DNA from 2 places in the Lysinibacillus sp. UBA6686 genome. Region 2 is predicted to be linked to the other one. Evidence: riboswitches for the same ligand, from Rfam matches in the RefSeq annotation. Region 2 holds a riboswitch; the other holds the start of a gene.
What was found. Region 2 has a riboswitch for cyclic di-GMP ahead of B2R82_RS10285 (hypothetical protein). Riboswitches for the same ligand answer to the same signal wherever they lie in the genome.

Region 1: linked by a shared signal. The riboswitch ahead of B2R82_RS16265 (amidase) and the one ahead of B2R82_RS10285 (hypothetical protein) in region 2 are both predicted to bind cyclic di-GMP.

Annotation. Positions count from the first base shown of each region.
Region 1 covers NZ_DKJS01000061.1:87,602-98,536, forward strand. Annotated here, with positions in the region: gene B2R82_RS16230 (aromatic acid exporter family protein) at 145-1,122, shown strand; gene prli42 (stressosome-associated protein Prli42) at 1,143-1,238, opposite strand; gene mce (methylmalonyl-CoA epimerase) at 1,364-1,777, shown strand; gene B2R82_RS16245 (acyl-CoA carboxylase subunit beta) at 1,783-3,330, shown strand; gene B2R82_RS16250 (hypothetical protein) at 3,469-4,422, shown strand; gene B2R82_RS16255 (M20/M25/M40 family metallo-hydrolase) at 4,588-5,703, shown strand; gene B2R82_RS16260 (chemotaxis protein CheW) at 5,730-6,218, shown strand; cyclic di-GMP riboswitch class I at 6,354-6,441, shown strand; gene B2R82_RS16265 (amidase) at 6,485-7,372, shown strand; gene B2R82_RS16270 (hypothetical protein) at 7,351-7,482, shown strand; gene B2R82_RS16275 (Rpn family recombination-promoting nuclease/putative transposase) at 7,716-8,672, shown strand; gene nspC (carboxynorspermidine decarboxylase) at 8,781-9,920, opposite strand; gene B2R82_RS16285 (saccharopine dehydrogenase family protein) at 9,917-10,935, opposite strand, start outside.
Region 2 covers NZ_DKJS01000041.1:11,599-22,533, forward strand. Annotated here, with positions in the region: gene B2R82_RS10250 (cytochrome ubiquinol oxidase subunit I) at 1-697, shown strand, start outside; gene B2R82_RS10255 (cytochrome d ubiquinol oxidase subunit II) at 694-1,719, shown strand; gene cydS (cytochrome bd oxidase small subunit CydS) at 1,732-1,854, shown strand; gene rlmD (23S rRNA (uracil(1939)-C(5))-methyltransferase RlmD) at 2,384-3,748, shown strand; gene B2R82_RS10270 (hypothetical protein) at 3,866-4,162, shown strand; gene B2R82_RS10275 (LTA synthase family protein) at 4,533-6,485, shown strand; gene B2R82_RS10280 (tRNA dihydrouridine synthase) at 6,792-7,754, shown strand; cyclic di-GMP riboswitch class I at 7,894-7,980, shown strand; gene B2R82_RS10285 (hypothetical protein) at 8,146-8,520, shown strand; gene B2R82_RS10290 (hypothetical protein) at 8,564-9,277, shown strand; gene B2R82_RS10295 (methyl-accepting chemotaxis protein) at 9,319-10,416, shown strand; gene B2R82_RS10300 (serine protease) at 10,636-10,935, shown strand, end outside.

The DNA of each region.
Region 1 (10,935 bases), on a different contig from region 2:
TAGATAATTGGTGCATTCTACTGTAATAATAGCAAAAATATATTTGGAATTTTTTAAATATTAGCTAAATGATTTACCTCAAAAATTGAATTGATTTGATGAATAGAATAAGTGAAGAGTAATGGAGGATGGGAGGCAGTCGACTTGAAGAAGTTTTCAATCGGCTATCGTACATTAAAAACGGCAACTGGTGCAGCCATTGCAATAGCCATTGCCCAGTATTTCGAATTAGCTTCTTATGCATCTGCAGGTATTTTAACAATACTTTGTGTACAACCAACGAAGAAAAAATCCCTTCATGCTGCTTATACACGATTTGTTGCAAGTATTATCGGTATGCTTTATGCCTTTCTAAGCTTTGAGTTATTTTCATATCACCCACTTACACTAGCAGGGATGCTCATTATTTTTATCCCCACAATTGTATCATTGAAGGTAGCAGACGGCTTTGTCTCAAGTGCAGTAATTATTATGCATATTTATGCTGCTGAAAAATTCTCGTGGACATTGGTTTCAAATGAATTTGCTTTAATGGCAATTGGTTATGGAACGGGAATAGCAATTAATATGTATATGCCAGATATACAAAAGGAATTAAATTACTATCGAGTTAAAATTGAGGAGCTATATAGTAAAATTTTTTTAGAAATTGCTAATTATTTAAGAGAAGGCGATACACTGTGGGATGGGCAAGAAATAATTGAAGCTATTACAGCTTTAAATAATGCGAAATCACTAGCCTTTAAAGATGTTGAAAATCACTTTATGAGACGAAAAAATGATTACTATGTTTATTTTGATATGCGTGAACAGCAGCTCGAAATTATTGAAAGAGTACTCCCGAAAATAACAGCCCTACCTGTTATAGTACAAGAGGCGACGATAGTGGCTGACTTTGTTCAAGATCTTGCTGAGCATGTTCATTCAGGAAATACGGCTAGTCATTTTAGAGAGAAGCTAGAGCAGGTGAGGCGAGATTTTGCCCAATTACCACTACCACAAAATCACGAGCAATTTTTAGCACAAGCGGCACTGTATCAATTTATGGAGGAAATGGACCGATATTTAGAAATTAAACAATCTTTCAAGGGGTTGAAGGTAAAGAAAGAGCGCCCGCAGTAATGCGGACGCCTAGCTTTTCATTACACTAACATAGATAAGCCGAATGCTAGAGATGAAATTATCATGATTGCGACCATCGTATAAACGACGATTTTTTGAAATTTTTTATTACTCATATGCTCGTTCGCTCCTTCTTTTCTTATAAATAGTTTAGCAAATCTGAAAAATTTCTCAAGTAGTAGAGTTTTGACAAAAAAGTCTGTAAAATAGAGTATGTACCATAACAGAAGGAGATGTCACCATGGAGAAAGTAGATCATATTGGGATTGCGGTGCGTGATCTTGATGAACGCATTACATATTATACAGAAACTTTAGGCTTAAAGCTGTTAAAAGTAGAAGAGGTTGAATCTCAACAGGTTCGCGTTGCATTTATAGACGCTGGCAATGTAAAAATCGAATTGCTGGAACCCATGAGTGAAAAAAGTACCATTCATGGATATATCGAAAAACGTGGGGAAGGTATTCACCATGTAGCTTTCGGTGTGACAGGGATTCGTGAGCGTATGTCAGAGCTTCGTGAAAAAGGTGTACGTCTTTTATCAGAAGAGCCAGGACCAGGCGCTGGTGGTGCAGAGGTAGCCTTCATGCATCCTAAATCATCTTTCGGTGTGTTATATGAATTATGCGATAAAAGTGGAAAAGGGGATAAGTGATTAGTATGGATATGTTCGACAAAATTAATGAGTTATATGACCGTAAGACGGTAATTGAACTTGGTGGTGGCTATGAGCGCATCGACAAGCAACATGAAAAAGGTAAACTAACTGCTCGTGAGCGCATTGAATTATTGCTGGACGAAGGTACATTTTTTGAAATCAACCCATTCATTACACATCGTACAGTTGACTTCGGTATGGACAAGATGGAAGGACCTGGTGATGGTGTAGTTACTGGTTTCGGTAAAATTAACGGACGTCCTGTTTACTTATTCTCTCAAGATTTTACTGTATTTGGTGGAGCATTGGGTGAAATGCATGCGAAAAAAATGGCCACAGTAATGGATCTTGCTGCGAAAAACGGCACGCCATTCATTGGTATTAATGATTCAGGTGGTGCACGTATTCAAGAAGGCGTCCTTTCACTTGATGGATACGGTCATATTTTCTATCGCAATGCCATCTACTCTGGCGTAATCCCACAAATTTCAGTAATTATGGGACCATGTGCTGGTGGAGCAGTTTATTCTCCCGCAATCACAGACTTTATCTTAATGGTTGACAAAACATCTCAAATGTTCATAACAGGTCCTAAAGTAATTGAAACAGTAACAGGTGAAAAAATCTCTGCAGAAGACTTAGGTGGTTCAAAAGTAAACAACGCTGTAAGTGGTAATGCACACTTCCGCGCACCATCTGAAGAAGAAGCGATTGATCAAATTAAAAAACTATTAAGCTATCTTCCACAAAATAATAAGGAAAAAGCGCCACGTCAGGCACGTCCAGAAGGTGACGACTACCGTCCTGAAATCGTGGATACTGTGCCAATTGAAACAACTCGCCCTTATGACGTACGGAGAGTGGTTGAGCAAGTAGTGGACGAAGGTTCATTTATGGAAGTTCACTCAGAATTTGCGAAAAACGTAGTAGTAGGTTTTGCACGTATCGCAGGTGAGTCTGTTGGTCTAGTTTGTAACCAACCAAAAGTACTTGCTGGTGGACTAGATATCGATTCTTCTGACAAAGCAGCTCGTTTCATCCGTACTTGTGATGCATACAATGTTCCAATCATCACTTTTGAAGACGTTTCTGGCTTCTTCCCAGGCGTTAAGCAAGAGCATGGTGGAATCATCCGTCATGGAGCAAAAATTCTTTATGCATACTCAGAAGCAACTGTACCGAAAATTACAGTTATTTTACGTAAGGCTTATGGCGGTGCTTATGTTGCGCTTAACTCAAAATCAATTGGGGCTGACCTTGTATTTGCTTGGCCAAACGCTGAAATCGCTGTTATGGGTGCAGCAGGTGCCGCGAATATTATCTTTGCGCGCGAGATTGCAAAATCTGACGATCCAGAAGCAACACGTGCAGCGAAAATTGAAGAATACAAAGAAAAGTTCGCAAACCCATATGTTGCAGCATCTCGCGGTATGGTAGATGATGTCATTGATCCACGTGATACACGTATTAAGCTAATTCAAGGTTTAGACATGCTTTCAAATAAACATGAATCACGCCCAGAGAAAAAACACGGAAATATTCCACTATAAAATTTGTACAAGCCCAGCAGCCATTTGCTGGGCTTTCCTGTTGGCACAAAAAAATTGACGAAAAATGATAAAAGATGACAGATAATTGAAACATTTACTCTTTTCATCCGTACAAATAGATAAGAGGAGTTGAGATGAATGGAATGGAAACAATTACAAAATGAACAGGAAATCATACATGCACAATTAAGAAATGTTAGTAGATTAAATGAGCAAAAACGATTAATTGAAAATCAACTTGAGCGTGCACAACAGGACATTTACAAACATTCTATAGCACTCAATCACATTCGAACGAAACTTGATAAATTAGAAGGCTTTTCGTTTATGAATATGATTCGTACGTGGACGGGGCAGCAAGATGAACTACGAGCAGAGAAAATTGATAAAGCAGCCGTTCTTGAATTAAAAATAAATGAAGCAAAGAAAATGCAGGAAGATTTAACAATCGATTTAGCACAAGCTGAGTCAAAACTTACTCAAATTAATGAACAACATTTACAAGAAGCTTTAAACAAGCTGAATGCTAAAAAGAAGGGCTACCTACAAATACATGAGCCAGAGCAAGCAAAAAAATTAGAGCAATTAGCCCATGAAGAAATAGTAACGAAGCAATTAATTATAGAAATGAAGGAGGCTGAAGAGGCTGGTGAAAATGCATTAACAATGCTTGGGCAAGCGGCTGCTTCTCTACATTCCGCTAATGGTTTTTCAACATGGGATACGTTTTTGGGAGGGGGACTTATTGCTACACATTTGAAGCATGATGCACTAAATCAGTCTGAAAATTATCTTCACGATGCTCAAATTGCTTTACAGCGATTTCATAATGAGCTTCTGGACATCCATGATTTATCAACGAAATCATTACATGTTGAAACAGATGGCTTTGTCAAATTTGCAGACTACTTCTTTGATGATATTTTCTCAGCCTGGTCAGTTCACTCCAAAATATCAACTGCTAGGGAGCAAGTGTCTCGTGTGCAAGATGATGTACATAATACAATTTGGCGTTTACAGGATAAGCATCATAAAGCGGTTGAATATCTTCAGTTACTTGAACGTGAAAAAGATGCTATCTTCCAACTATAAGAAGCTTGTGGAAAGGGATAAACTCCCTCTTTCACGAGCTTTTTATTTCCTTCCAAAAATTAGTCTCGAACTGCTAGTGAATTATTTCAACTCCTCTAACGTTGTGCTAAAATAATACATATACTATAACGTGGTAATACACGTAAACTAAGGGAGTCTTACAACATGACAAGTCGTTTAGTAGAAGAGTTTTTCGAGCTCGTACAAATTGATTCAGAAACAAAATATGAGCATTTGATTGCGCCGGTTTTAATGGACAAATTAACAGCGCTTGGTTTTACAGTAGAACAGGATGATGCCCATACACGAAATGGACATGGAGCAGGCAATATATTGGCTACTTTAAAAGGTTCTTTAGATGTTGAACCAATTTATTTTACTTCTCATATGGATACAGTTGTACCAGGTAAAGGGATTAAGCCATCTTTACGAGAGGATGGGTATATCGTGTCAGATGGTACTACAATTTTGGGCGCTGATGATAAAGCTGGGCTTGCAGCATTACTAGAAATGGTGAAACGTTTAAAAGAGCAAAATATTGAGCATGGAGATATTGAATTTATCATCACTGCGGGTGAAGAAAGTGGACTTGTTGGGGCAAAAGAGTTAGATGCATCCAAAATTAAAGCAAAATACGGCTTTGCAGTGGATAGTGATGGCAAAGTGGGTGGAATTGTTACAGCGGCACCATATCAAGCAAAAGTCTTCGCCAAAATTATTGGCAAAACTGCTCACGCTGGTGTAGCTCCAGAAAAAGGAGTATCAGCGATTACAGTGGCTGCAAAATGTATTGCAAAGATGAAGCTAGGACGTTTAGATGAAGAAACTACAGCAAATATTGGTCGTTTTGAGGGTGGTCAGGCTACGAATATTGTATGTGATGAAGTGAATATTCTTGCAGAGGCTCGTTCAATTGATAAAATGAAGCTCGATGCTCAAACGAAGCATATGCAGGAGACATTTGAACAAATCTCAGCATCACTTGGAGCACGTGCTGAAGTAGAAGTAAAGCTTATGTATCCAGGATTCCGAGTAACTGAAACAGATAAAGTCGTTCAAGTCGCAATGGCAGCAGCACGTAACATTGATCGCACACCGACCCTAGGGATTTCTGGAGGAGGTTCAGATGCAAATGTAATTGCAGGCTTTGGCATCCCTACAGTCAACCTTTCTGTTGGCTACGAAGATATTCATACAACAAATGAAAAAATCCCAGTAGAAGAATTAGAAAAATTAGCAGATTTACTAGTTGAAATTGTCAAAGAATCTGCAAAAAAATAACAGCAGAAATTGAAGGATGTGACCGCATGGAAAGTGTAAAGGCAGTAGTTTTTGCTTGTGGAACTGAAGAGTATGCAGTGCCTGTGGAACAAGCAATTTCAATTGAAAAATTAGAGCATGTAACACCGATTCCTCATTTACCTAATTATCTTCTAGGCTTCACAAGAATTCGTGGTGAGCTTATCCCAGTGCTTGATTTTGAACGTATTCTATATAATCGTTCTTCAAATGCTGTAACAGCACGTATTATAGTATTGAATACAGATGTTGTGAATTATGGATTACTTGTAACGGAAGCCCGTGAAATTCTAGATTTTGACACGTCTGTTTTACAGCAGATGGGACTTGTCAACTATTCAAAAACACGTTATTTTACAGCAGTGGCAAACCTGGAAAATCGTATGATTACCTATGTGGACCCAAAAATACTAGTCAATTCACTAGAAGGAATTCGTGAAATTATTAATTACTTGCATAAAATGCTGGAAAATGAACAAGAAAACGTAGATGCTTGAAGGCACTACGTTTTTTATTTTTAATAGTAAAAATAACCCGTTTGAATATGATTTTATTCCTCCTTATTAATGATTAGTATGCATTTTTCCTACAGACATTTTTATTTTTACCATGTATGATAAGGAAAAGAAAACAACTGTAAAAGGCAAACTTGTCGAAAGAGAAGGACGCAAAGCCATGAGTCTAAACACTATTTTAGTGCATGATTGTCAGGTTACCAGGTTCTGTTCTAGGAGCTCTGGCAAATAGAATGGAGCTGTAAGACATGAAAAGTTGTTCTTTATTAACAGTAACTATTGTTATTTTTGTTACAATTGCCAGTACGTTTGGACTATCATTTGGAAAGGTAGACGCAGTGACCGTGGAAGATAAGGCTACTTGGTTATGGGATACTTCAAGGATTATTGAGGATGAGGCAGGAGTACTTTCGTTTTTAGAGAACAAGCAGGTAAACAAACTGTATTTACAGATTAATATGGATATAGTAAGTGCCGACTATAAGCGTTTTATTAGTCATGCAACTGCAAGGGGTATCAAAATATATGCATTGGACGGAGCGCCAGATTGGGTATCTAAAGATGGCTATAAAATGCAGGATCAGTTGTTTGATTGGTTACATACATATAATAAAAATGCTGAAGTGACAGAGCGATTTTCAGGCGTTCATCTCGATATAGAGCCATACTTAAATAGTGGATGGAGCTATAATCAACCACAATCAATTGAATCCTATCAAGCACTTCTTACAAGAGCCAAAAAGGAAACCAAGCAATTACAATTACCTTTGGAAGCAGATATGCCGTTCTGGTTTGACGAAATTAAATACAACAATCAATTTGGAAAAGGATTACTTGCTGAATGGGTGATAAATCAAGTAGAGAGCGTTTCTATTATGGCTTATCGAAATACAGCAAAAGATATTATTAAAATTGTACAACATGAAGTAGCCTATGCCAAAAAAGTTAATAAATCCATTGTTATTAGTGTTGAAACAGGTGCATTAGATGATAATCAAAATATTACTTTTTATGATAATGGTGAAGCCTATATGAATAAGCAACTAGCACTTGTTCAACGTCACTATGTGAAAAAAACAAGCTATCAAGGGGTTGCCATTCATCATGTTGATAGTTGGATGAATATGCAGCCATAGTAGAGCAAAGTACACTTGATACTTATATTAATTATGCTAACAAACGTAGAGGGCTAGAACCTCTACTTTTTTTATGGGAATATGGGATTAAACGTCCAAATGGCTTCTAGAATATTTTTGTCGTATAGAATTTTGTTCCTTCAGAATTCGCAATGCGTTGCTCAGACCAGTAAATCAATATGCTGAAAAACTATACATAATAAAAAACGCACATTGACAAATCGATGTGTCATTTTTCTATCAAATGTAAAAGGATTACTAACAGCATAGGTGCATTAGCTATAGATATAGGAGGATATGTAAAGACATGCTATAATAATAGAAAAGAACAGGGCTGATGTGAATGAGTAAAAAGGCATTGCAACGAATCCCTCTTTCAAAGTTATTGGATTTAAAAGTAGATTTTGCGTTTAAACAGCTTTTTGGCAGTGAGCGCAACAAACATATAACTATAGTCTTTCTGAATGCCATTTTACAACGTACAGGTCGGGCAACTATTACAGAAGCAATGTTTTTAAATCAAGAGTTAGGTGGTGAATATCAAGACGATAAACAATCACGACTTGATATTGTAGTGAAAACGCAAGCAGGAGAGCTGATTAATATTGAAATGCAGCTTTCCACTCAGCAGGATATGTTTAAACGGTCGATGTTTTATTGGTCACGATTATTTACAACCCAGCTACAAAAAGGACTAGGGTATCATACACTACGCCCCACTATAACTATCAATATTTGCCATTTTACATTATTTGAAGAAATCGTCCATTATCATAGTACCTATCATTTATATGAAGATGCGTTACTTCAACGCTTAAGATCAAAAGACGATGTATTAGAAATTCACTTTATTGAAATGGACAAGTTTCTACATGCCTGGTTTAACCAAACATTAAACGCTCTGGACGATATTTTAGTTAGATGGTTATTATTACTTGGCATGGTAGATGCTCGTAAGCAAAAAACATATGATGATATTTATCTAGAATTGGAGGCATTAACAATGAAAGACGAAAACTTGCAACAAGCACTAAGTGCATGGGAAGAGTTAAGCCAAACACCTGAAACAATTATTGCCTACCAGTCTCGTTTAAAGTACATGATTGATGAAGTAGCTAAACTAGAGGATGCTAAATATCATGCACAACAAGAAGGAATAGAGAAAGGAATAGAGAAAGGAATTAAAGCGGTGGCAAAAAATATGATTGCATCAGGTTACGATAATGAACAAATTATGCAATTAACTAGCTTAACTGTAGAGGAAGTATTACAGTTAAGAACTGAAATCGAAGTTGAATGATGTAAAACACTAAGACTACTTTTCAAGAGCCAGGAGAAAGGTAGTCCTTTTAAAACCTAAGAAGATAATAAAACACCTCCAATTTTAGCTGGAGGTGTTTGACATTTTTTAAGAAAGTCGGCCACTATAGTCTTCAAATTTAAATTCACGAATGACTTTAATGCCCTCTTCATCATTGTAAGAAACGATTGAAGGTAAGTTGACGCCGTTAAACATATGGTTTTTCACCATTGAATAATGGGCCATATCTGTAAATACAAGACGGTCACCTGGTTTTAGTGGCTGCTCAAATGAATAATCGCCAATTACATCACCAGCAAGACATGTAAGTCCACCTAGGCGATATGTGTGGGCTAATTCATTCGCTTGACCAGAACCAATAATCATTGGACGGTATGGCATTTCAAGTACGTCAGGCATATGACATGTTGCTGATGTATCTAGAATAGCAAGATCCATCCCATTTTCTTGGATATCAAGGACTGTAGCTACCAAATAACCAGTATTAAGGGCTACTGCTTCACCTGGCTCTAAATACACAAGCAGGTTATACTTTTCTTGCACATAATTAATGATATTCACAAGCTTCTCTACATCATAATCTTCACGTGTAATATGGTGGCCACCACCGAAGTTCAACCATTTCATTTGGTGTAAAACATCACCAAACTTTTCTTCTACTACTTCAATAATACGCTCTAACGTATCTGAATTTTGTTCACACATCGCATGGAAGTGTAAGCCATCGATGCCGTCAAGTTGGGATTTATCGAAGTTAGCCAAAGTTGTGCCAAGACGGGAATTCGTATAACAAGGATCATAAAGAGCTGTTTCAATTTCAGAGTACTCAGGATTCACACGAATACCACATTCAATTGTTTTACCAGCAGATTTCACTTTATCCTTGAACTGAGCCCATTGGTTAAATGAGTTAAACACGATGTGATCCACATAGCCTAGAAGCTCGTCCATTTCATGCTCAATATAAGCAGGAGCATAAACGTGAACTTCTTTGCCCATTTTTTCATAGCCAAGACGTGCTTCATGCAGTGAGCTGGCTGTAATGCCTGCTAAATATTCTCCTACTAAAGGGAATGTTGAATGCATAGAAAAACCTTTAAGGGCTAGTAAAATGCGGCAGCCTGTACGATCTTGAATTGATTTTAAAAGCTCAAGATTTTGTGTTAATAATCGCTCATCCACTACATAAGAAGGGGATGGAACTTTTGAAAAATCAATTGGTTTCATCGGCTTAATTCCTTTGCATCTAAATCAAGGTCAAGTAATTCTGGGTTATGGCTTTCTTGCCATGGTAGACCCCATTTATTTAATGCATCCATGAATGGATCTGGATTGAAATCTTCTACATTCCAAACACCTGGTTTGCGCCATTCACCGTTCATCACAAGCATTGCACCAATCATAGCTGGTACGCCAGTTGTATAAGAAATCGCTTGCGAACCAACTTCGTTATAACATTCTTCATGGTCACATACGTTGTATACATAGTACGTTTTTTCTTTGCCATCTTTAAGACCACGAATAATACAACCGATATTTGTTTTACCTTTTGTACGTGGTCCAAGAGAAGCTGGATCTGGTAATACAGCTTTAAGGAAATGGATTGGCTGAATCATTTGACCTTCAAATTCGATCGGTTCGATTGATGTCATGCCAACGTTTTCTAATACTTTTAAGTGTGTTAAGTATTTTTCAGAGAACGTCATCCAGAAGCGGATTTGTTTTAAACCTTTGATATTTTTCGCAAGTGATTCAAGCTCTTCATGGTATAGAAGGTAAATATCTTTTGGTCCGATTTCTGGTAAGTTATAAACCTCTTTTTTCTCAAGTGGTGCTGTTTCCACCCACTCGCCTTCTTTCCAGTAACGACCATTCGCTGTTATTTCACGAATGTTAATCTCTGGGTTGAAGTTTGTTGCGAAATGATAACCATGATCTCCCGCATTTGCATCCACGATATCGATATAGTGGATTTCATCAAATTCATGTTTTTGCGCATGAGCTGTAAAAACGCCTGTTACACCTGGATCAAAACCGCTACCAAGTAATGCAGTTAAGCCAGCTTTTTCAAACTTCTCTTTATAAGCCCATTGCCATTTATATTCAAATTTTGCCGTTTCAGGTGGCTCGTAGTTTGCAGTATCCACATAGTGCACACCTGTCGCTAAGCAAGCATCCATAATCGTTAAGTCCTGATAAGGTAGGGCAACGTTAATGACTACATCTGGTCCGAAAGCTTTAA
Region 2 (10,935 bases):
AAAATCATTATTATTACTGATGAAGATAGGCCTGATTTTCTCTATTGCAGCCGCAATTATCGGAGATTTTTCAGGAAAGTACTTAGCAGAATATCAGCCAGAAAAATTAGCAGCAGCTGAATGGCATTTTGAAACCGAAGATAAAGCTTCACTTATACTTTTTGGTGTGTTAGATGGTGAGGAAGTGAAATATGCCATAAAGGTTCCATATGCCCTTAGTATTTTGGCTTATAATAATCCAACTGCAAAGGTCATTGGTTTAGACCAATTTGCAGAGGAAGACCGTCCCCCTCTGTATATTCACTATCTCTTTAATATTATGGTGTTTATCGGCATGTTCATGGTGCTTGTTTCACTGCTCTACGTGCTGGGGAAAGCACGTGGCTGGCAATTTATCCACACACGTTGGTTTAGATGGGTTATTGTCGCAGGAGGGCCACTTTCTATCATTGCTATTGAAGCTGGCTGGTGGCTCGCAGAAGTTGGACGACAACCTTGGATTTTATATGGTTTAATGCGAACACCAGAGGGAGCAACTACAAGTGATCATGTAGATTTAATGATGCTATTATTTACTGGTGTATATGCTGTATTGGCAATAGGGAGTATTGTGGTTTTGGTTCGTATGTTCAAAAAGAATCCAATTGAACGTGAAATTGAAGATCGCCATTCTGAAAAAGGCGGTGATTTCCTATGACATTAGAGATTTTAGGTATATCAGTACTATGGATTTTCCTATTCGGCTATGTCATTGTCGCTTCGATTGATTTTGGAGCAGGCTTCTTTAATGCCTATAGTCTACTCATTGGGAAAAATCATATTTTAACAAATATTATTAAGCGTTATTTATCACCTGTTTGGGAAGTGACGAATGTCTTTTTAGTATTTTTCTTTGTTGGGATTGTAGGATTCTTCCCACAAACAGCCTTTTATTATGGAACGATTTTACTTGTGCCAGTTAGTATTTCACTTGTGCTCCTTGCAATACGAGGCTCTTACTATGCGTTTGAATCATACGGCTCGCGGGGACATATTGGATACACACTGACATATGGTGTAGCAGGCTTACTTATCCCAGCCTCTCTATCCGTAGTATTTGCGATTGCTGGTGGGGGATATGTTGACATTGTAAACGGGCAACCCGTCTTAAATTATTGGACGCTCTACACAAGTGCTTTTGCCTGGAGTATTGTCGTTTTGAGCATAGCTGCTGTACTTTATATTTCAGCTGTATTTTTAACATGGTATGCCCATAAAGCAAAGGATAAGGAAGCCACAAATCTAATGCGAAAATATGCGCTTATCTGGGCCGCACCTTTAATGGTTAGTGCGCTTGGCATTATGTATGAAATGAAAGCCATCAACCCAGAGAGCTATAATCATATGGTTGATTTATGGTGGCTCTTTGCCATTTCAGCAGTACTATTTATTATTACGGTACTATTAATAGCGATGCGAAAAAATTATGGTCTGGCTGTAGGCCTATTGATTGCCCAATTCGCAGTAGCATTCTTTGCCTATGGTATCGCACAATATCCATATTTACTGTACCCATATTTAACAATTTATGATAGCTTCACCAGCACTCAAATGGCGATTGCACTCGTGATTGCATTTATTTTGGGATTATGTCTGCTTATTCCATCACTATTTTTATTGCTAAAGTTATTCTTATTCAACAAAAATTATGTGACAGGAAAAGAAGACAATCATGCATAGGAGGAAAGAATAATGGAAAAGTTTCTTATGTTTTATGCGCCATTTATTGTAGTAATTCTAGGAATTATCGCTGCGTTTTGGTGGGCACCCAAAGATCGTCATATAGCAAAAGAACAGGAAGAGAGTCGCGAATAGCGGCTCTTTTTTCTGCAGAGTAGGGCTGATTAGATTTGTTCAGTTAAAGGAAAGAAGAATTGCTCAGGTAGCAGAAAGAACTGCTCAGGCAAATAGGAGAACCGCTCAGGGCGAAGTGAGATCTGCTCGGGTTAAGAGGATAATCGCTCAGGTAGTAGAAAAATCCGCTCGGGTCAAGAGAAGAATTGCTCAGGTAGGAGAAAAATCCGCTCGGGTCAGGAGGAGAATTGCTCAGTAGCAGAAAGAACTGCTCGGGCCAAGAGAAGAGTCGCTCAGGTAGGAGAAAAATCCGCTCGGGTCAGGAGGAGAATTGCTCAGGTAACAGAAAGAACTGCTCTGGCCAAAAGAAGAGTCGCTCAGGTAGCAAAAGAAACTGCTCAGGCAAAGAGTAGTTCTGGTCATCTACCCAGATAAATTACGCCAATCTGATTTACTCTGCTCATAAGATAGTTTCCCAATAACAAGCCTTGTTCTTTTTTCATGCGCCAACACATGCTACAATAAGAAGATTGAAATGGAGGATGTATGAATGTCAGCACCCGTGAAAAAAAATGATCGACTAACAGTTTATATAGAAGATTTAACACATGACGGCAATGGCGTGGCAAAGGTTGAGGGCTATTCGCTATTTATACAGGGCGCACTTCCTAACGAAACAGCTCAAATCCATGTGTTGAAAACCTTAAAAAATTACGGCTTTGCCAAAGTTGTAGAAATTATCAAGCCGTCTCCTGATCGTGTGGATGCACCTTGTGACTATTTCCAGCAATGTGGTGGCTGCCAATTACAGCATTTATCTTATGAGGGGCAGCTAAAATGGAAAGAAAATATGGTACGGAACGTTATGCAACGTATTGGTAAAATTAATGCGCCAGTTCTTCCAGTTAAAGGTATGAAAGAGCCTTGGCATTACCGTAATAAAGCGCAAATCCCTTTTTCCGTAAATGAAGCAGGACAAGCAATAGCAGGTTTTTATAAAACGAAGACGCATAGCATTGTCGATATGGAACGTTGTTTAATTCAAACAGGTGAAGCGGATGCTATTCTTGCTGGCTTGAAAAAGGAGTTAGCCGCAACGGGTATCCTACCATACAATGAGCTATCACATGAGGGAATGCTACGTCACGTAATCATTCGTACAGCTCGTGCAACTGGGGAAATCATGGTTGTACTCGTTACGAAAAAGAAAAAGTTCCCTCAAAAAGAGGCAGCCGTTGCGATAATACAAAAGCTTTTACCGAATGTCACATCAATTATGCAAAACATCAACAGTAACAAAACAAATGTCATTTTCGGTGATGAAACCATAAATCTATGGGGCAAGGATGTTATTATCGATACAATTGGTGATGTATGCTTTGAAATTTCAGCTCGTTCATTCTATCAAGTAAACCCTGAACAGACTGAAGTTCTTTACAAGCAAGCACTAGACTACGCTGATCTACAGGGTGACGAACGAGTAATTGATGCCTACTGTGGAATCGGTACTATTTCTCTATTCCTTGCTCAAAAAGCAAAGGCAGTCATGGGCGTAGAAATTGTCCCACAAGCTATTGAAGATGCCAAGCGTAACGCAGCGCTGAACGGCTTTACAAATACGTATTTTGAGACAGGTCCAGCAGAAGAAGTAATTCCACGTTGGTATAAGGAAGGCAAAGAAGCCGATGTGCTTGTTGTAGACCCACCACGTAAAGGGTGTGATGAGGCACTTTTAAACACCATTTTAGAGCAACGTCCGAAGCGGGTTGTCTATGTATCATGTAATCCAGCCACACTTGCGCGCGACCTACGTATTCTGGAGGATGGCGGCTATCAAACACAGGAAATTCAACCAGTTGACATGTTCCCGCACTCCACACATTGCGAAGCCGTAGCGTGGTTAAAGTTAGTTTAATGAAATGATAAAAGAACGAATTTCTAGTAGGAAATTCGTTCTTTTTCGGTACATAAATGGATTAAAGGTATTTTCGAAGAAATTATAATGAAGTAAAATTTTTTATGGAGGCGGACTATGAAGACAGAATTTATTATAACCGTAGTTATCATTTTAGGAATGGTAATTGTAATAGACAAAATATACGAAAAAATTAATATAGAAAATTATTCTCCTATTTGGGAGTATTTTTCTAAAGCCATCCTCTATGGGTTTATTGCTAGCGTTACATTATTCTATGGAAAGGAATCACTAAGAGATGTTAATGCACTAGAATGGGCCATCATTGCAGTTTCAGCAATAGAAGGGATAGGGAACTATATTAATTATGTAAAAGAATCAAAAAGGAGAAAAGAAGAAAAAAGAAAGACTTGAGGTAATCAAACTTGGCTACATAATGAAATAATTCTTCAAAGAGTCGTTTATCAAGGTTTTGTAAGTGAATGTAAAAGATACAGTAATTAGCAGAGTCAATTTTACCCACCAGTACCTAAAAAAATTTTGGATTAAAATACCATAAAAATGTTAGTAACATAACATTTTTATGGTATTTTTTCTATGTCAATATTTATGTTAATTAGCAATGATTATACTAATTGTCTTTATGGTAGTTAACAACTTGACAGAAGTTTAAATGGGGAGTACGATACATTAGTCGCTAAAAAACTATTGCGAAGTAACATATTTTCAAAATGCAATACTTATTTTAGATTTTAATTTAAATAAGTAAAAGGTAGGTGCAAAAATGAAAAATCTAGTAAGTAAAAAAGATGACCTATTACACAACTTTTTAGGAATATATTTATTAGCTGTTTTAATGCTATGGTTTAAAACATATATTAGTCAACTATCACAATTTGACCTAGGCTTAGAGGGAGTCTTTCAACAATTCCTTTTATTAATAAATCCACTAGGTTCAGCAATGCTATTTCTTGGATTTTCATTTTTATTTAGAGGAAAACGAAAATATACATCACTTGTTATAATTTACACTTTGATGTCTATACTTTTATATGCCAATATTGTTTATTACCGATTTTTTAGTGATTTCATTACATTACCTACACTTTCCCAAACTCAGAACTTTGGAGATTTAGGTGGTAGTGTTCTCTCACTATTAAAATCTTATGATATCTTGTTCTTTGTGGATGTATTTGTCATGTTTTATCTACGATTTTCAAGAAAAATACAAAAAGAGTCTAATCGTTTAGGTTATAAAAAAGCAACGGCAATCATTGCATTTGCATTGGCTATATCCGTCCTAAATTTAGGACTAGCTGAAGCTGATCGTCCGCAATTATTATCTCGAGGTTTTGATAGAAACTATATTGTGAAATATCTAGGAATGTATAACTATACGATTTATGATTCAGTCGAAACGATGAAAGCATCTTCACAAAGAGCTTTGGCGGATAGTAGTGATATTACAGAAGTAATTAACTATACAAAATCAAACTATGCCAAACCTAATGCAAAATATTTTGGTGCAGCAAAAGGAATGAACGTTATCTATTTACATTTAGAATCATTCCAAAATTTCCTTATCAATTATAAATTAAACGGTGAAGAAGTTACGCCATTTTTAAATTCATTAACTAAAGATAAGAATACAATGTATTTTGATAATTTCTTCCATCAAACAGGTCAAGGTAAAACGTCCGATGCAGAATTTATGCTGGAAAATTCTTTATTTGGGTTACCTCAAGGTTCTGCTTATATTACAAAAGCACAAAATACGTACCAGGCAGCTCCTAGTATTTTAAAAGATCATGGTTATACATCTGCTGTATTCCACGGTAATAACGGAAGCTTCTGGAACCGAAATGTGATTTATAAATCATTTGGATACGACAAATTCTTTGATGCTAGTTATTATAATACAGATTCTTCAGGTGATATGGCTGAGTATGGTGTGTTAGATAAACCTTTCTTTGAACAATCTCAAAGTCTTTTAAGTTCCTTACCACAACCTTTTTATACAAAATTAATTACGGTAGGGAATCACTATCCATATAAAATGGATCAAAATTTAGTAACGATTGATAAAGCTAATACTGGAGATCCTAGTGTTGATAATTATTTCCAAACTGCTCGTTATGCTGATGAAGCAATCGAACAGGTTTTCAATCAACTAAAAGAATTAGGCTTATATGATAATACGATGATTGTTCTTTATGGTGACCATTATGGTATTTCTGATAATCATAATACAGCGATGGAACAAGTGATTGGCAAAGAAATTACACCATTTGAAAGTGCTAATTTACAACGCGTACCATTATTTATACATGTTCCAGGAATGCAAGGAGGAACTGACCATACTTATGGAGGCCAAACAGACCTTCTTCCGACGGTATTACATTTACTAGGAATTGATACGCAAAAATTTGTTCAATTTGGTTCAGATTTATTATCAGAAGAGCATGATGAAATTGTGCCATTTAGAAATGGTGATTATGTCAGTCCAACAATTGCTTCAATTAATGAAAAGTTTTATGATAATAAAACAGGATTATTACTAGATGATAGTCAATTAGAGTCTGCGAAAACGATCAAAAATGAAGTAGATCATAAGTTGCATTTGTCTGATAAAGTTGTGAATGGTGATTTATTGAGATTCTATACACCAAAGGGTTATACACCAGTTGATCCTTCTCAGTATAATTACTCCAAAGATGAGAATGTAGAATCGAATTAATAGTTTCAATTTATGGGCAGTTCAAGAAAATGTGTGTTATCTTGAATTGCCTTTTTATATGTTATTTTTGGATAAGAATTAAAAGGCATTGGATACTTTGTGAAGCAGTGTCGGGTTGGAGTTGGCGTAATAGGAAAGCAGTGGATATAGAAAAATCTATACCATCTGCTTTTTTGCGATTTTCATAATATTTTTTACAAATAATAAATGTCCAAAAGTACTTGTGTTTGATAATAAGTTATTAAGCATGATATAAGTGTAAAAGATACTTTTTATTTTTTATAGTTGAGAGGATTTGGATTTGAAATGATAGATAATTTTTGGCGTGATTTACCACGACCATTTTTCGTACTTGCACCGATGGAAGATGTGACAGATGTTGTTTTTCGTCACGTAGTAAGTGCAGCAGGTCGACCAGATGTATTTTTCACGGAGTTTACAAACTCGGATAGCTATTGTCATCCTGAAGGCATGAAAAGTGTGCGGGGCCGTTTGATTTTTACAGAAGATGAACAGCCGATGGTGGCTCATATTTGGGGAGATAATCCCGAATATTTCCGTCAAATGAGTATTGGTATGGCAGAGCTTGGATTTAAAGGCATTGATATTAATATGGGCTGCCCTGTACCGAATGTGGCTACAAGAGGAAAAGGAAGTGGCCTGATTTTACGTCCAGACATTGCAGCGGAACTTATTCAAGCAGCAAAAACGGGCGGGTTGCCTGTTAGTGTGAAAACACGACTTGGCTATAAGGATGTAGATGAGTGGGAAGAGTGGCTAACGCATATTTTAAAACAGAATATTGCCAATCTTTCTATTCATTTACGAACAAGAAAGGAAATGAGCCAAGTAGATGCGCATTGGGAGCTTATTCCTGAAATCAAAAAATTACGTGACCATATTGCACCAAATACGCTACTTACCATCAATGGAGATATTCCTGATCGTCAAACAGGGCTGGAGCTTGCGAAAGCATATGGGATTGATGGCGTTATGATTGGCCGAGGTATTTTTAAAAATCCCTTTGCTTTTGAAAAAGAGCCGAAAGAGCATAGCAGTAAAGAATACCTAGATCTTTTGAGATTGCAGCTCGATCTTCAAGATCAATATGCGGAAGTACTGCCTCGTTCCATCACAGGGCTTCATCGCTTTTTCAAAATCTATGTCAAAGGATTCCGTGGGGCTGGTGAATTAAGAAATCAATTGATGAATACGAAATCAACAGATGAAGTGCGTGCATTGCTTGATAGCTTTGAAAAAGAATATTGATGAATACTATAACATAAATTTAAAATGCTTCTAATTCCTGATGTTATTAGGAGTAAATTACTAAATGTCGACAAAAATTGACAAGTCATTTATAATGTAATTGTAATATATCAATGTGATGTTAGTATTATTTTTATAAAATAGAAAAAGGCAAACTTATCGAAAGGTAAGGACGCAAAGCTACGAGTCTAAAATCCCCTTGGATAATGATAGTCGGGTTGCCAAAATAATAAGTGTTTTTTGGCTATCCTAATTCTGTTCAAGGATAGTTTTTTTGTTGAAAAAATAAAAGAACAAACGACAATCAATCATAGTGATAGATGTAATGAAATGTTTATATTTATAAAATAATACTAACAATATCAAATAAAGAATAAAAAGGAGATTTGAGATGATAGTCGTTGATAATGAAAAATATAAAATGGCAATTTATGAGGCAAAAAAAGAAGTACACGTTCAAATAATAGGGTTTATTAAAGCCGCTCTTGTAGAGCAATATGTTAAGGATTTGGAGGAGACAGTGGCTAGAGTTCAGAAAAATACATATACATTAGTTTTTGATGCAACTTATCAATCACCGCTTCCTTCAAAGGTTTCAACAGAGCTAGGAGAAACACTAATGTTTTACGCATCACTAGGTTTCAAAGAATTATTTATTGTTAGCCCAGCCTCTAAAATAGGATATGTTCAAGTACGAAATGCTTTAGAGAGAGTTAACTTCCCAGGAACAGTGGTTGACAATGTTTCACAATTACCAAGTCGTTAGTCTTTAATTAGCTATAGTCATATTTTGAAAAGAGGAATTTAGGATGCAAACAGTTCAAGAATTATATACATATGAAATCCTTACAAAGGACCAAACAGATTTAATTGAACAGGCAGCAGAATGTTTAGCAAAAACATTTATTGGAGTAGAAGTTGCTGGTAAATGGGTGCAAGAGCCGATTATCGGGTACGCCTTACAACTCCCATACGAAGATTTCTATCAATTTACAAAGGAATATATTGAAGCAAATGTTCATCAAGGATATTGTGCTATTGCACTAGATAAAGAGCAAAAAGTCGTAGGCGCACTAGTTGGAGATACGAATGTCCTTGAAATTATGGAAGAGGATATTTTTGAAGGTACATTTTCTAATATGAACATAGTCATGCATGTTTTAGAGGATATTGATGAACGTTTCTTAAAAGATTATAAAAAACGTCATGGAAAAGATATGGAAGACGGAGAGGTACTACATTTATTTTTATTAGGTGTAATTGCTGAACATAATCGTCATGATATTGTACAAGGCTTAGGCGATATATTAGTAAAAAGAGCAAAAGAAGAAGGCTTAAAATTAGTATTAGCTGAAGCGACAAATCCAAAGTCATTGCGTTTAATGGAGAAGTATCATGACCTGACAAAATATGTAGACATAGAAGGAAACTTTATTGTTCATAAATATGAAAGCAACGAACATCTAAGCAGTATTCCATCAACTGTAGCAGATGGAATTTACATCATTGTAAAAGAACTATAAAATTTCATCACTAATACGTTAGTAGAATAGGAGATATTTTCATGGAAGCCATTATGCTAGGGATTATTGTAGTTTTAATATGTACATCTTTGTATTTTGCTTACCTCTATTTTTCACTTAAACGTCATGCCCAGTTAAATAATGAGGGACAAAATGGACTAAACGATTTATCAACAGGTCAAATAGGTGAACAATTTTTTAAATTCGCAAAAAAGATCAATGAAAAAGGTGAAACTCTTTTTGAACATGGGGAATACGCAACTGAAAAGGCTGATACTGTAAGGGCCGCTATTGACGAAGTCGGTAAAGGATTAAAAAAGCAACTAGTTGCTACCGAAGAGAGCTCTACTTCTATCGAAGACATTACAGTAGCTATTGAAGAACTGTCTATAAGATCAAACCAAATTTCAGAACAATCGAATACGACGTTAGAATTAACGCAAGAGGGTAACGTTAAGTTAAAAGATTCACTGGTGAAAATGGAGCAATTTAATCAAACGATTAATACGACATTTGATGCAATCAATACACTTGGAGAAAAATCATACGAGATTGGAAACATTGTAAAAGTAATTACAGGAATTTCCGAGCAAATCAATCTATTAGCATTGAATGCAGCTATCGAAGCAGCACGTGCAGGTGAACATGGTAAAGGTTTTGCTGTAGTTGCTGATGAAGTTCGCAAATTAGCAGAACAATCGCGTCAGTCAGCTGATGAAGTTTCAAATATTGTCAAAAATATTCAAGATGAGACGAACAAAGTCGTAATCTCGATGAAGCAAGGAACAGAAGAATTTGAACAAACAAATACGAAAATTCTTGAAATAGGAGAAATGTTCGAAAAAATTGTAGATACAACAAAAATTATTGCTGAAAATAATGCGAATTCATCAGCAAGTACAGAAGAATTATCTTCAAGCTCACTTCAAATTGTGGCAGCTATGAAGGATATTTCTTTTATTTCGCGAGAGTCTGTTGAAATGTTTGAAGAGTTAGTTGGAATTAGCGATGAAGAGTTAAATACAATGGAAAAACTAGTTCAAGAAGCAGAGCAACTTGTAAAATTAAAAAAGGATGCAGAAAAAATCCTTTTTTCTTTAAATCGTGGTGTTGAAACGGAAGAAGCTAGAGCTGTTTAAGGTGCCGCAAAAATACGAAAGAGGAAGTTATCCTTAAATGTTTTAATCAACAAATGGAGATATGTCACTTCCACAAGAAAACAGGCCAAAGGGAAGTTAAGCAAGAACGAATTCTGGGAGGAATTCGTTCTTTTTCATGTAATTGAATAAAGGATTTAGAGGAGTATAAGCGAATTGTATATAAGTGCTAAATATACGTGCTATAGGAGATGGAAGGATATGATTGTGACAACTAGACCTTTAAAAATTAAATATAAAAAGCCAGCCAATCCTCTTCAGGAGTTTATGGAAAACATTCATTACAGTAACTCCCTTACAAAGGAAGTTGTTTTTATACGATATATCGGTATATCTGATTCAGTCGATCTTTATAGGGAAGATATTTTAAAAATGGATGAGTATTTTTATGCTAAAAAGCAAAGTGTGCTTTATTTACGATTACATAAGCTTGAGGTCATCACCAATAAAAAAGATGTAGATAAATTTTCAGAGCTTTGGGGGAATTGGCAAGTCGTGGTT